Regions from separate parts of the Streptomyces sp. NPDC041940 genome, predicted to be linked through region 2. Evidence: riboswitches for the same ligand, from Rfam matches in the RefSeq annotation. Region 2 holds a riboswitch; the other holds the start of a gene.
What was found. A riboswitch is a leader RNA that binds a small molecule or an ion and turns the genes downstream of it on or off. The one in region 2 is predicted to bind glycine.
Positions count from the first base shown of each region.

Region 1: linked by a shared signal. The riboswitch ahead of gcvP (aminomethyl-transferring glycine dehydrogenase) and the one ahead of gcvT (glycine cleavage system aminomethyltransferase GcvT) in region 2 are both predicted to bind glycine.

Region 1 covers NZ_JBVJBP010000003.1:12,021-19,154, forward strand. Annotated here, with positions in the region: gene ACZ6I3_RS07305 (DNA polymerase IV) at 1-1,385, shown strand, start outside; gene ACZ6I3_RS07310 (PRC-barrel domain-containing protein) at 1,402-1,776, opposite strand; glycine riboswitch at 1,889-1,984, shown strand; gene gcvP (aminomethyl-transferring glycine dehydrogenase) at 2,161-5,049, shown strand; gene ACZ6I3_RS07320 (TOBE domain-containing protein) at 5,094-5,513, opposite strand; gene ACZ6I3_RS07325 (APC family permease) at 5,584-7,134, opposite strand, start outside.
Region 2 covers NZ_JBVJBP010000032.1:2,597-9,730, reverse strand. Annotated here, with positions in the region: gene ACZ6I3_RS36610 (L-serine ammonia-lyase) at 1-334, opposite strand, end outside; gene glyA (serine hydroxymethyltransferase) at 479-1,741, opposite strand; gene gcvH (glycine cleavage system protein GcvH) at 1,756-2,133, opposite strand; gene gcvT (glycine cleavage system aminomethyltransferase GcvT) at 2,268-3,395, opposite strand; glycine riboswitch at 3,431-3,557, opposite strand; glycine riboswitch at 3,559-3,659, opposite strand; gene ACZ6I3_RS36590 (AAA family ATPase) at 3,842-4,510, shown strand; gene ACZ6I3_RS36585 (enhanced serine sensitivity protein SseB) at 4,733-5,521, shown strand; gene ACZ6I3_RS36580 (enhanced serine sensitivity protein SseB C-terminal domain-containing protein) at 5,685-6,485, shown strand; gene ACZ6I3_RS36575 (ABC transporter permease) at 6,814-7,134, shown strand, end outside.

The DNA of each region.
Region 1 (7,134 bases), on a different contig from region 2:
TCCTGCATCTCGACATGGATGCCTTCTTCGCCTCGGTGGAGCAGGCGTCCAAGCCGAGTCTGCGCGGGAAGGCGGTGGTCGTGGGCGGACTCGGGCCTCGGGGTGTGGTCGCGACCGCGTCGTACGAGGCCCGGGTCTTCGGGGTGCACTCGGCGTTGCCCATGGCGCAGGCCCGGCGGCTCGCGCCCAACGCCGCGTATCTCGTGCCGCGCTTCGGGTTCTACCGGGCGATCAGCGAGCGGGTGATGGAGTTGCTGGGTGCGCTGTCGCCGTTGGTCGAGCCGCTGAGCCTGGACGAGGCGTTCGTGGACCTGGAGGCCGGAGGGGCGGCGTGGGACGAGCGGTCGGCGCAGTCGGCCGGGGCGAAGCTGCGTGCGGACATCCGGGCCGTCACGGGGCTCACGGGGTCGGTGGGGCTGGCCGCGTCCAAGATGCTCGCGAAGATCGCCTCGGAGCAGGCCAAGCCCGACGGGCTGGTGCTGATCGAGCCGGGGACGGAGCGGGCGATGCTGGGGCCGATGTCGGTGCGGACCCTGCCGGGGGTCGGGCCGGCGACGGGCGACCATCTGCGGCGGGCCGGGATCACCACGGTCGAGGAGATCGCCGAGGCGGGTGAGGACGAGCTGGTCCGGCTGCTGGGGAAGGCGCACGGACACGGGCTCTACGCCATGGCCCTGGCGCGGGACGACCGGCCCGTGGTGGCGGAGCGGGAAGCGAAGTCGGTGTCGGTCGAGGACACCTACGACGTGGACATCCACGACCGGCTGCGGGTCGGGCTGGAGGTGCAGCGGCTCGCCGACCGCTGCGTGCGGCGGCTGCGCGGGGCCGGGCTGTCCGGGCGGACCATCGTGCTGAAGGTGCGGCGGTACGACTTCTCGACACGCACCCGGTCGGAGACGCTGCGTGGGCCGACGGACGACCCCGGGGTGATCCGTGAAGCGGCGGCCAGACTGCTGGACTCCGTCGACACCACGGGCGGCGTGCGGCTGCTCGGGGTGGGCGTCAGCGGGCTCGCGGACTACACCCAGGAAGACCTGTTCGCGCAGGCGGCCGGGGAGCGGGCGGTCGCGGAGGGCCCGGTCGAGGAGCACACCGCGGCGCCGGTCGAGGAGCAGCCCGCGCCGGCCGAGCGGCGGTGGCCCGCCGGGCACGACGTGCGGCATGCCGGGTTCGGGCACGGATGGGTGCAGGGCAGCGGCCTGGGGCGGGTGACCGTACGGTTCGAGACGCCCGGCTCGGTGCCAGGGCGGGTGCGGACCTTCCGGGTCGACGATCCGGAGTTGGAGCCGGCGGATCCGTTGCCGTTGGTGTTACGAGAGCCTGAGGGGGGTCATGGGCCGGATGGTGAATCCGGGGGCGTGGGGCTGCGCTCCGCGGCCCCTTAGGCGTTCGCCGGGGGCTTCAGGCCGTCTCGTCCTTGCCTGCCAGTTTGCCGAACTCGTGGTCCTGGAGCGGGGGAGGGGCGGCGACGTCGAGGCCGTAGTGGTGGTAGAGCTGGAGTTCCTGCTCCGGGGAGAGGTGGCGGCCCACGCCGAAGTCGGGGGCGTCCTTGATCAGGGCGCGGTCGAAGGGCACGTGGAGGGCGCCGTCGATCAGCTCGCTGGGCTCGAGGGGGACGAAGGCGTCCCTGCTGAACAGGCCGGTCCGTATGGCCGCCCACTCCGGGACGCCGGTGGCGTCGTCGAGATAGACCTCGTCGATCGTGCCGATCCTGGTCCCGTTGCGGTCGAACGCCTTGCGGCCGATCAGGTTGCGCGGATCGATATCGGTTCGCACGGGCCCTCCACATGGTCGCAACTCATCCGTACCACTACAAAACGGCACAATCGAGGAGGCGGCCACTCGAAGGTTCGTGCGTTGACCGCGCTGGTAGGCTGACAACGGCTGCTGACCCTGTGCGGGAGAGTCCTCCAGACACCATCGGAGGCGCCGAAGGAGCAAATCCTCCCCGGAATCTCTCAGGCCCACGTACCGCACGGACGAGGTCACTCTGGAAAGCAGGGCGGATGTCACGGCTTCCGCCCTCACCGACGGTGAAAGCCGGAGGCCTTCGGGCGATCCGGTGAAGCTCTCAGGTTGACATGACAGAGGGGGAGGCCGTCCGGGTACCCGTGCCGTGGTGCCCCTCGAAGGTCGTGTCAGACCAGGAGGCCTCCGCATATGACCGCCCACCGCATTCCGCTCTCCGAGCTCGAAGAGGCAGTTCCCTTCGAGCAGCGCCATATCGGCCCCGACCACGAGGCGTGCGCCAAGATGCTCGCGCACGTCGGCTACGGCTCGCTGGACGAGCTGACGGCCGCCGCGGTCCCGGCCGTGATCAAGAGCGCCGAGGCACTGGACCTGCCGGGCGCCCGCAGCGAGGCCGAGGTGATCGCCGAGCTGCGCTCCCTCGCCGACCGCAACCAGGTCCTCGGCTCCATGATCGGGCTCGGCTACTACGGCACGTTCACGCCGCCGGTCGTCATGCGCAACGTCATGGAGAACCCGTCCTGGTACACGGCCTACACGCCGTACCAGCCGGAGATCTCGCAGGGCCGGCTCGAGGCGCTGCTCAACTTCCAGACCATGGTCGCCGACCTGACCGGACTGCCGACCTCCGGCGCCTCCCTGCTCGACGAGGGCACCGCGGCGGCCGAGGCCATGGCGCTGTCGCGGCGGCTGGGCAAGAACAAGAAGGGCCTGTTCCTGGTCGACGCGGACGCGCTGCCGCAGACCATCGCCGTGATCGAGACCCGGGCCGAGCCGACCGGTGTCGAGGTCGTCGTCGCCGATCTCAGTGACGGCATCCCCGCCGGGATCGCCGAGCGCGAGATCAACGGCGTGCTGATCCAGTACCCGGGCGCCTCCGGAGCCGTGCGGGACATCAAGCGGGTCATCGACCAGGCGCACGCGCTCGGGGCGCTCGTCACCGTCGCCGCCGATCTGCTCGCGCTGACCCTGCTGAAGTCGCCCGGTGAGCTCGGCGCGGACATCGCGGTCGGGACGACACAGCGGTTCGGTGTGCCGATGGGCTTCGGCGGACCGCACGCCGGTTACATGGCCGTCGGGGAGAAGATGGCGCGCAGCCTGCCCGGGCGGCTCGTCGGCGTGTCCGTGGACGCCGACGGGAACAAGGCCTACCGGCTGGCGCTGCAGACGCGTGAGCAGCACATCCGGCGTGAGAAGGCCACCAGCAACATCTGCACCGCCCAGGTGCTGCTCGCCGTCATGGCCGGCATGTACGCCGTCTACCACGGGCCCGAGGGTCTGAAGAGCATCGCGCGGCGCACCCACCGGTACGCCACGGTCCTCGCCGCCGGGCTCGCGAACGGCGGTGTCGAGGTCGTGCACGGGGCCTACTTCGACACTCTGACCGCGCGTGTCGAGGGCCGGGCCGCCGAGGTCGTGGCCACCGCCGCCGAACGGAACGGGGTCAACCTGCGTCTCGTCGACGCCGACCACGTCTCGATCTCCTGCGACGAGACCACGACGCGGGCCCAGCTGCGTGCCGTATGGGCCGCGTTCGGGGTCGAAGGCGTCGTCGAGGCGCTGGACGCCGCCACGGAGGACGGGCTTCCGGGTGCCCTGCTGCGGTCCGACGAGTACATGACCCACCCGGTCTTCCACCAGTACCGCTCCGAGACCGCCATGCTGCGCTACCTGCGCCGGCTGGCCGACCGTGACTACGCGCTCGACCGCGGCATGATCCCGCTGGGCTCCTGCACCATGAAGCTCAACGCGACCACGGAGATGGAGCCGGTCACCTGGCCCGAGTTCGGGCAGCTGCACCCCTTCGCCCCCGCCGCCCAGGCCGAGGGCTACCTCACGCTCATCCACGAGCTGGAGGAACGTCTCGCGGAGGTCACCGGGTACGACAAGGTGTCCCTCCAGCCGAACGCCGGGTCGCAGGGCGAGCTGGCCGGTCTGCTCGCCGTACGCGGGTACCACCGGGCCAACGGGGACGAGCAGCGCACCGTGTGCCTGATCCCGTCGTCCGCGCACGGCACCAACGCCGCGAGCGCGGTGATGGCGGGCATGAAGGTCGTCGTCGTCAAGACCGCCGAGGACGGCGAGATCGACGTCGAGGACCTGCGGGCGAAGATCGAGCAGCACCGTGACGAGCTGGCCGTGCTGATGATCACGTACCCGTCCACGCACGGTGTGTTCGAGGAGCACGTCTCCGAGATCTGCGCCCAGGTGCACGAGGCGGGCGGGCAGGTCTACGTCGACGGGGCCAACCTCAACGCGCTCGTGGGGCTCGCCAAGCCGGGGCACTTCGGCGGGGACGTCTCGCATCTGAACCTGCACAAGACCTTCTGCATCCCGCACGGTGGCGGCGGGCCCGGCGTCGGTCCGGTGGCGGTGCGTGAGCACCTCGCGCCGTATCTGCCGAACCATCCGCTGCAGCCCGAGGCGGGCCCGGAGACCGGGGTCGGCCCCATCTCCGCGGCGCCGTGGGGCTCGGCCGGCATCCTGCCGATCTCGTGGGCGTACGTCCGGCTGATGGGCGGCGAGGGGCTGAAGCGGGCCACGCAGGTGGCCGTGCTCAGCGCCAACTACATCGCCAAGCGGCTGGAGCCGCACTACCCGGTGCTCTACACCGGCCCGGGCGGGCTCGTCGCGCACGAGTGCATCATCGACCTGCGGCCGCTGACCAAGGCGACCGGCGTGAGCGTCGACGACGTCGCCAAGCGGCTCATCGACTACGGCTTCCACGCGCCGACGATGTCGTTCCCGGTGGCCGGGACGCTGATGATCGAGCCGACCGAGTCGGAGGACCTGGCCGAGCTGGACCGGTTCTGCGAGGCGATGATCGCCATCCGCGCGGAGATCGAGAAGGTCGGCTCCGGCGAGTGGCCCGCGGACGACAACCCGCTGCGGGGTGCCCCGCACACCGCCGGCGCGCTCGCCGGGGCGTGGGAGCACGCCTACAGCCGTGAGGAGGCCGTCTTCCCGGCCGGAGTCGCGGCCTCCGACAAGTACTGGCCGCCGGTGCGCCGCATCGACCAGGCCTTCGGCGACCGGAACCTGGTGTGCTCCTGCCCGCCGCTGGACGCGTACGAGGACTGACCGACCGGTTGGAAGGAGGGGCTCCGCGGTGCGGGGCCCCTCCGTCATGCGACGGCGAGTGACACCTCGGTCGACTTGATCAGGGCGACGACGGGGGTTCCGGCCGACAGACGGAGATCGTCCGCGGCGTCCTTGGTGATCGCCGCCGTCAGTTCGCCGCCCTCGACGGTGATCCGGACGGAGGCCATCGCGTCGCCGGCCGTGATGCCCGTGACCGTGCCGGGGAGCCGGTTGCGGATGGACAGGCCCTCGACGGGGGCGGTGGCCAGTGCGACCTCTGTCGACTTCACCAGGGCGCGCACGGCGGTGCCCGGTGTGAGACCGAGGTCGTCGGCTGCCTCGCGGGTGATGGCGGCGGTGAGGTCCTGGCCGCCGGTGAGGCGAACCCTGACCGTCGCCATGGCCTCGCCCGGCGTGACGGCGGTGACGGTACCGGGGAGCTGGTTGCGGATGCTCAGGCTCATGGATGCACGGTAGCCCGTTCAGTCCCTTATGTCGGGTATGCGTTGCTCTGTAGGGCGTTGGGCGGCGAGATCAGCCGACGTGCACCCGGGGACGCCGCTTCCGGTCGCGTTCCGCCTCGCGCAGGACCTCGCGGGTCACCGGGGCGACCTCGCCCTGGCCGAACAGGAAGAAGCGCAGGAGATTGGTGAAGGGTCCGCCCTCGGTCCACTCGAAGTAGATGTGCGGGGTGCAGCCGGTCAGGTCGCGGGCGTGCAGGAGCAGGGCGGCCAGTGCGTTGGGGACGGAGGAGGACTCCAGGGTCAGAACGCGGTAGCGGCCGTGGAGCACCTCGCCGCGTACGGTCAGGCTCGCCTCGAACTCCGACGGGTCGGTGACCGTCACCTCGACGAAGACGAAGTCCTCCTGCCCGGGCACGTCGTTGTCCTGCCGGATCTGCTCGATCTTGTCCCGGTACTCCGCGATGTCGCGCCGGTCGGGCTCGTTGGCGATGAACCGCATCCGGCGGCTGGCCATGTCCCGGACGAAGCGCTCCGCCATGGCGTCCAGCGACACGCTGGTCACGCGCAGTTCGAACGCCCGGGCCAGCCGCGACAGCAGCGAGACCAGGATGATCCCGGCGATGAAACAGGCACCGATCTTCACGCCGTCCGGGCGCTCGATGACGTTGAGCACGGTCGTGTAGAGGAACACCGCGGAGATGACCGCGAAGCCGATGGTCCAGTTCCGCTGCCGGGCCTTGCGGGCGGCGATGGTCACCGCGATCGCGGCGGAGCTGATGAGGACCAGCACGCCGGTGGCGTAGGCGCCGCCCTGCGCGTTGACGTCGGCGTCGAAGATCCAGGTGACCAGGAAGGCGATCAGGGTGAAGACGATGACCATCGGGCGCACGGCGCGGGCCCAGTGCGGGGCCATGCCGTAGCGGGGGAGGTAGCGCGGCATCAGGTTGAGCAGGCCGGCCATCGCGGAGGCGCCGGCGAACCACAGGATGGCGATCGTCGAGACGTCGTAGACGGTGCCGAAGGCGTTGCCCAGGTAGTCGTGGGCCAGATAGGCCAGTGCGCGTCCGTTGGCCTGGCCGCCCGCCTCGAACTCCTTCTCGGGGATGAGGAGGGTGGTGATGAAGCTGGTGGTGATGAGGAAGACGCTCATGATGAGAGCGGCCGTGGTGAGCAGCTTCTTGGTGTCCCGGATGCGGCCCTTCGGGTTCTCCTCCGTGTCGCCGTCGTCGCCCTTGACGTGCGGCATCACGGCGACCCCGGTCTCGAATCCGGACAGGCCGAGCGCCAGCTTCGGGAAGACCAGCAGGGCGACGCCGATCATGACGAATATGTTGCTGTGCTGGGTGGTGAGGGCGCTGGACCAGTCGGTGACCACGTGCCCGGCGGTGGCCACGTGGTAGAGGCCGACGACCACCACGACCGCGTTCAGCGCGAGGTAGGCGCCCACCAGGGCGACCGCGACGCCGATGGCCTCCAGGAAGCCCTTGAGGAACACCGCGCCGAGCAGCGCGACCAGGATCAGGGTGATCAGCAGCTGCTTGTCGTGCAGCGCGCTGTTCAGGTGCGGGTTCTCCACCAGGTGGGTGGAGGCGTCGGCGGCCGACAGGGTGATGGTGATCAG
Region 2 (7,134 bases):
CGTCGTCGAAGGAGAACGCGATCTCGTGCTCGCCCAGCAGATTCAGCCGGCCGTCGGTCTTGATCGCCTCGACCCGGTCGTCGGCCTTCTCCACGTCGACCGTGCGGGGCGAGTCGCCCTCCAGGCCGAGCAGGACCGCCTTGGGCGTGCCGTGGCCGTGGCCGGTGGCGCCGAGCGAGCCGTACAGCTCGGCACGGACGGAGCCGACCGACTCCAGCAGCTCTTCGTTGCGCAGCCGCCGGGCGAACAGGCCGGCCGCGCGCATCGGGCCGACCGTGTGGGAGCTGGACGGGCCGATGCCGATCGAGAACAGGTCGAAGACCGAGATGGCCACGGGAACTCCTGACTACGGGGGTGGTGCAGTGGGGCCGGGCGCCGCGACCGCTTGTGGCGGGCACGGCGCCCTGAAAGGTTTCTTCGTTACTTGTGAGGTGTTGCTTGTGCAGGTGTTGCTGTGCAGGCGTTACTTGTGCAGGCGTTACTTGTTCAGGCCCGGGTACAGCGGGTGCTTGTCGGCCAGGGCCTTCACCCGGGCCTTCAGGGCGTCCGCTTCGTAGGACGGCTTCAGCGTCTCGGCGATGACGTCCGCGACCTCCGCGAAGTCCTCGGCCGTGAAGCCCCGGGTCGCCAGGGCCGGCGTGCCGATCCGCAGACCGGACGTCACCATCGGCGGGCGCGGGTCGTTCGGGATCGCGTTGCGGTTGACCGTGATGCCCACCTCGTGGAGGCGGTCCTCGGCCTGCTGTCCGTCCAGCTCCGAGTGGCGCAGGTCGACCAGGACCAGGTGCACGTCCGTGCCGCCGGACAGGACGTCCACGCCCACGGCCCGGACGTCGTCCTTCACCAGACGCTCGGCCAGGATGCGGGCACCCTCCAGCGTACGGCGCTGGCGCTCCTTGAAGTCCTCGGAGGCCGCGACCTTGAACGAGACCGCCTTGGCCGCGATCACATGCTCCAGCGGACCGCCCTGCTGACCGGGGAAGACAGCGGAGTTGATCTTCTTGGCCAGCTCGGCCGTGGAGAGGATCACACCGCCGCGCGGGCCGCCCAGCGTCTTGTGGGTGGTCGTGGTCACCACGTGCGCGTGCGGCACGGGGTTCGGGTGCAGGCCCGCCGCCACCAGCCCGGCGAAGTGCGCCATGTCGACCATCAGGTACGCGCCGACCTCGTCCGCGATCCGGCGGAACTCGGCGAAGTCCAGCTGCCGCGGGTAGGCGGACCAGCCTGCGACGATCAGCTTCGGCCGGGACTCCTTCGCCAGCCGCTCGACCTCGGCCATGTCGACCCGGCCGTCGTCGCCGACGTGGTAGGCGACGACGTCGTAGAGCTTGCCGGAGAAGTTGATCTTCATGCCGTGGGTCAGGTGCCCGCCGTGCGCGAGATTCAGACCCATGATGGTGTCGCCCGGCTTGAGCAGCGCGAACATCGCGGCGGCGTTGGCCTGGGCACCGGAGTGCGGCTGGACGTTGGCGTGCTCGGCGCCGAACAGCTCCTTGACCCGGTCGATCGCGATCTGCTCGACCACGTCGACGTGTTCGCAGCCGCCGTAGTAGCGGCGGCCAGGGTAGCCCTCGGCGTACTTGTTGGTGAGGACCGAGCCCTGCGCCTCCATGACCGCGACCGGGGCGAAGTTCTCCGAGGCGATCATCTCGAGCGTGGACTGCTGCCGGTGCAGCTCGGCGTCGACCGCGGCGGCGACGGCCGGGTCGAACTCGTGCAGGGATGTGTTCAGGACGGACATACGGCTATGACTCCTCAGCCGGCGGAGAAGGCGGTGTACTCGTCGGCGGAGAGCAGGTCGCCCGGCTCGTCCGTGACGCGCACCTTGAACAGCCAGCCGCCCTCGAAGGGGGCCGAGTTCACCAGGGACGGGTCGTTCACGACGTCCTCGTTGACCTCGGTGACCTCACCGGAGACCGGGGAGTAGAGGTCGGACACGGACTTGGTCGACTCCAGCTCGCCGCAGGTCTCGCCCGCGGACACGGCGTCACCGACCTCGGGGAGCTGGACGAAGACGACGTCGCCGAGCGCGTTCGCGGCGTGCTCCGTGATGCCGATCGTCGAGATGCCGTCCTCGGCGCCCGACAGCCACTCGTGTTCCTTGCTGTACCGCAGCTCTATGGGGTTGCTCATGGCCTGGATTCTCCTGTACGCGCGGGAGTGCTGATGAATGCTGACGAAGGAAACCGCTGGTGAGCGGGGGTGAGACGCCCGGGACCGCTGTGGCGGCCCGCGGCCGGTGTCCGCTTCCGGCGCTTGGCCGGTCTCTACTTCTGGCGCTTGTAGAACGGCAGCGCCACGACCTCGTACGGCTCGTGACTGCCCCGGATGTCGACGGCCACACCGGGTGTGCCGGGCGCCGCGTGCGCGGGGTCGACGTACGCCATCGCGATCGGCTTGCCGAGCGTGGGGGAGGGGGCGCCGGAGGTGACCTCGCCGATCACCTCGCCGCCGGTGACGACCGGGTACCCGGCGCGCGGGACCCTACGGCCCTCGGCGACGAGTCCGACCAGGACGCGGGGCGGGTTCTGCTCGGCGCGTGCGGCGGCCTCGGTCAGGGCCTCGCGGCCGACGAAGTCGCCCTCCTTCTCGAACTTCACCACCCGGCCGAGCCCGGCGTCGAAGGGCGTCAGGGAGGTGCTCAGCTCGTGCCCGTACAGCGGCATGCCCGCCTCCAGGCGCAGCGTGTCGCGGCAGGACAGCCCGCACGGGACCAGGCCGGCGCCCTCGCCCGCCTTGGTCAGGGCCTGCCACAGCTCGACGGCGTGCTCCGGCTTCACGAACAGCTCGAAGCCGTCCTCGCCGGTGTACCCGGTGCGGGCGATGAGGGCCGGGACGCCCGCGACCGTGCCGGGCAGACCGGCGTAGTACTTCAGGCCGTCGAGGTCGGCGTCGGTCAGGGACTTCAGGATCCCCGGGGACTCCGGGCCCTGTACGGCGAGCAGCGCGTAGGCGTCCCGGTCGTCGCGCACCTCGGCGTCGAAGCCGGCGGAACGTTCCACCAGCGCGTCCAGGACCACCTGGGCGTTGGAGGCGTTGGCGACGACCATGTACTCCTGCTCGGCCAGCCGGTAGACGATCAGGTCGTCGAGGATGCCGCCGTCGGCCTGGCAGATCATGGTGTAGCGGGCGCGGCCGGGCTTGACCCCGCCGATGTTGCCGACCAGCGCGTGGTCGAGGAGGGCGGCGGCCTCCGGCCCCGTGACGGTGATCTCGCCCATGTGGGAGAGGTCGAACAGCCCGGCCTTCGTACGCACGGCGTTGTGCTCGTCGCGCTCGGAGCCGTAGCGCAGGGGCATGTCCCAGCCGGCGAAGTCGGTCATCGTCGCGCCGAGCGCACGATGCAGGGCATCGAGCGCGGTGTGGCGGAGTTCTCCTGTACTGCTACTGCTCATCGGTCGTTGTCTCCCAGGCATGACGGCGAGGTCGTTCCTCCCCATCTGTCATCGGAACCTGAGAGGTTCGCCATGACCGCGCGGGTCAACGGCTTGCACCTTGGGTGGGGCCACGCGGCTTCCCGGACTCCGGAGAAGGCTGCGGCCCGCTTTTCAGATGTGCCTCGCCCGCGCGGTAACGGGGCCTGAGAGATTCAAGGGAGGGACTTGCTCCTTCGGCGCCCCAGCGTCGGACGGTGCTGGGGACTCTCCCGCGCGGATTCAAACGGCCGGTATGCAGTTGGCGGGCACATCATTGCACGCATTGTCGCGGGGTGGCAGGGGGACCACCCTGTAGCAGGGATGTTGCAGGAAGAGGACTAAATCCAGAGACATCGGGCATTACCTTCTCTTTACACTCGGCGGGCATGGGACTCCGTACCTGGCCCCAGGGGAGGACGATCACGGTGAACAGGACCACCGCGTACGCCACGACGTCGGGCATCGCGCTGCCCGAGCAGCCGACCGCTCCGGCGCGTGCGGCCTGCGGCCCGCAGCCGGTGCCGGTCGTCCGCGATCTGCGCGAGCGCGCCGGCCGCGGTCCGCACGCGCTGCTGTTCGGCCCCCGCGACATCGTCGTGGTCACGGGCCTGCCCGGCAGCGGCAAGTCCACGCTGATGCGGCGCACCGTGCCGGGCCGGCGCATCGACTCCCAGGACACCCGCGACCACTGGGCCCGCCGTATGCCGCGTGCCCTGCCGTACGCGGTCTACCGTCCGCTCGTCCGCCTCGCCCACTACGCCGGGCTGCGCCGCGCCCTGCGCGGGGGCGAGGCCGTCGTCGTGCACGACTGCGGCACACAGGCCTGGGTCCGCCGCTGGCTGGCCCGCGAGGCCCGCCGCCGGGGCGGCACGCTCCACCTGCTGATGCTCGACGTCACCCCCGAGCAGGCCCTGGCCGGCCAGCGCGACCGAGGCCGCGGCGTCTCGCGGTACGCGTTCCTGCGCCACCGCGCGGCCACCACCCGGCTGCTCCGCGAGGTCGAACGGGGCGAACTGCCCACCGGCTGCGGCTCAGCGATCCTCGCCGACCGCGACGCGGCGAACACCCTGCACCGCATCGGCTTCGTCGGCTGACCACCCAGACCGGCGGGCGGGTGCTTCTGGGCCCGGCTGTCCCCGGCCTGTGAGCCGGTGTTCATGGGGCGGTCGGGCGTGGCCCGTGAGCCGTGTTCGTGGGGCAGGGGCTCCCGGCCCGGGAGGGGTGTCCGCGGTTCGTGGTTCACGGGGTGGCCGTCCGTCGTTCCCGAGCCGCTAGCCTTTGAGCCACAGCAGTGGTTTCAGGCAGGCGGTAGGCAGATGGACTTCCCGGCGGACTTCTCCGCGGACTTCCCGGCGCAGACGCAGACCCACCCGCACGGCGGATGGCCCGGCAACGAGCTGGAGGAGGTGCTCTCGGCCTCCCTCGGCGCCGGCCCCTCGGCCGGCGGGCGGATCGTCGAGGTGCTCGGCCGGAGTTTCGTGTGGATCCCGCTGCCCAGCGGCGGCGGCCCGCAGAGCGGCCCCCTCGACCTCCCCGGCATCGAGATCGACGGCCAGGCGTACGTGCCGGTGTTCAGCTCCGAGGAGCAGTTCCGCCAGGTCGTCGGCTCGCACATGTCGTACACCATCGCGCCGGCCGTGGAGTTCGCCCGCGGTCTGCCCCCGCACGCGGGGATGGCCATCAACCCGGGCGGCGTCGTCGGCATCCCGCTCCCGCCGCCGGCCGTGGCCGAGCTGTGCCGGGCCGGCCGGACCCCGCTGGACGGCCCCGCGAGCGGCGGCCGGGTCCGCCTCTTCGAGCCCGACTGGCAGGACGACCCGGTGGACTTCCTCGCCGCCGCCTCCGCCGAGTTCGAGGCGATCGGCGTCGTCGTCACCGCCCGTCGCTGCCTCGCCGCGATCGAGACCGCCGACCCGGTGATGTTCGTCGGCGTCGAACTCTCCCAGTGGGAAGGCGACCTGCGCGCCCTCCCGCTGGACGCCCTCACCCGCGCCGTCACCGCCGCCCCGGCCCCCTGGCCGGTCAACCTGGTGCTTCTGGACGTGGCGGAGGACCCGGTCGGCGAGTGGATGCGAAACAGGGTCCGGCCCTTCTATCAGCGGTAGGGCAACGCACTGAGGGGCGCGGGCTGTGACACCATGCGGCTCCGCCGCGTGGGCGCGACAAGCCACAGACGGACCCGCACCCGCCGGACGAGGGCAAGTCCCTAGTCGGTGGGCGGGCTTAAGCTAGGTCACGGTCGAGGCGTTGTACGAAGGGGCGGTAAAGGTGAGCGCGAGCGGCACGGCCGCGGCCGGACAGGTCGAGCACATGCTGCGCCAGGTCACGCCCGGGCGTTATGACGCCTATGAGGCCCTCCTGCGCGCGCTCGCGACCCCGCACAGCGGCCAGATCTGGATGCTGCTGTGGCACGGCCAGGCCGGATCCCCCGACGCCCAGTACGGAAACATGGAGGTCGAGGGCCACGGCTACGCCCCCTGTGTGACCTCCGCGCAGGAGCTCTCGGCCAGCGGCTGGAACCGCAGTTACGAGGTCGTCGACGGCATCGACGTGGCCCGCGCCCTCTACCCCGACCGCTACGGCCTCTGGCTCAACCCGCACGCCCCCGGCGGCGGCGTCGGCATCCCCTGGCTCGACCTGCGCCGCATCGCCACGGGCCTGGACCGCCAGCCCGCCGGACCCCTGCGGCTGTCCGAACCGGCCATCGAGATCCCGCAGTTCTACGCCCTGCTCGCGCAGAACGCCCACCGCACCCCGGCCGTCCGCTCGCTGCGCCGCGCCTGGGTCCAACCCGCGCTCGGGGCGCCGTACCTCGCCATCGGACTCGACGTCTACGACACCTCGCCGCCGGCCGTGGACGCGGTGCGCGCGATGATGCAGCAGTCCCTCGGCGCGGTACCGGACGGACTGCCCGTGTCGACCGTCGCGATGTCCGACGAGCACGACCCGGTCGCCATGTGGCTGCGCTCCGGCGCACGCCCCTTCTACGACCGTGAGGCCCACGCCACCGCCCCCGTCCAGGCCCCCGCCTCGGGCTACGGGTACCCCCCTGCCCAGGGCAGGTACTGACCCGCACCGGATCTCGCGAAGCCGTTCCGGAACGCGACAGCCGCTCAACTCTCCGCGCGTAGATAAGGGTGAAAAGGGCATCGCTGTCCTAATATGCCCCTGTCGCAGCGTGTCCGACCCCTGCTACCCGTTGTCCGGATAACGGAACCCCGCAGACAGCATCACGTTTACGCATCCTTTCATCGCCAAGTCTGGCAACAGATCGCCAAAGCGTTGAAGACTCCCGGCAAGACACGGGCCGGGTCGGTCTCGTGTACGAGACAAACAAACCGCTACAGCGGCAGCCAGGGGCTCGGCGATCGCCGGGTCGAGAGGGGTCAATCGCACCGTGACCGCACCGATCGAGACCACCGGGGCGGAAGCCGGAGCACAGCCCGAGGCCGTGCTCGCCGGGGTCAAGAAGAGCCAGATCGAGGGGCGCTCGCTCACCCAGATCGCCTGGATGCGCTTCAAGCGGGACAAGGTGGCGATGGCGGGAGGCGTCGTCGTCATCCTGCTCGTCCTGATGGCGATCCTCTCCAAGCCGATCCAGTGGATCTTCAACCTCGATCCCGACAAGTTCAACCAGGACCTCATCGACCCCGCGCTGCTCGCACCCAAGGGCGGCTGGGGAGGCATGAGTTGGGACCACCCGCTCGGCGTGGACCCC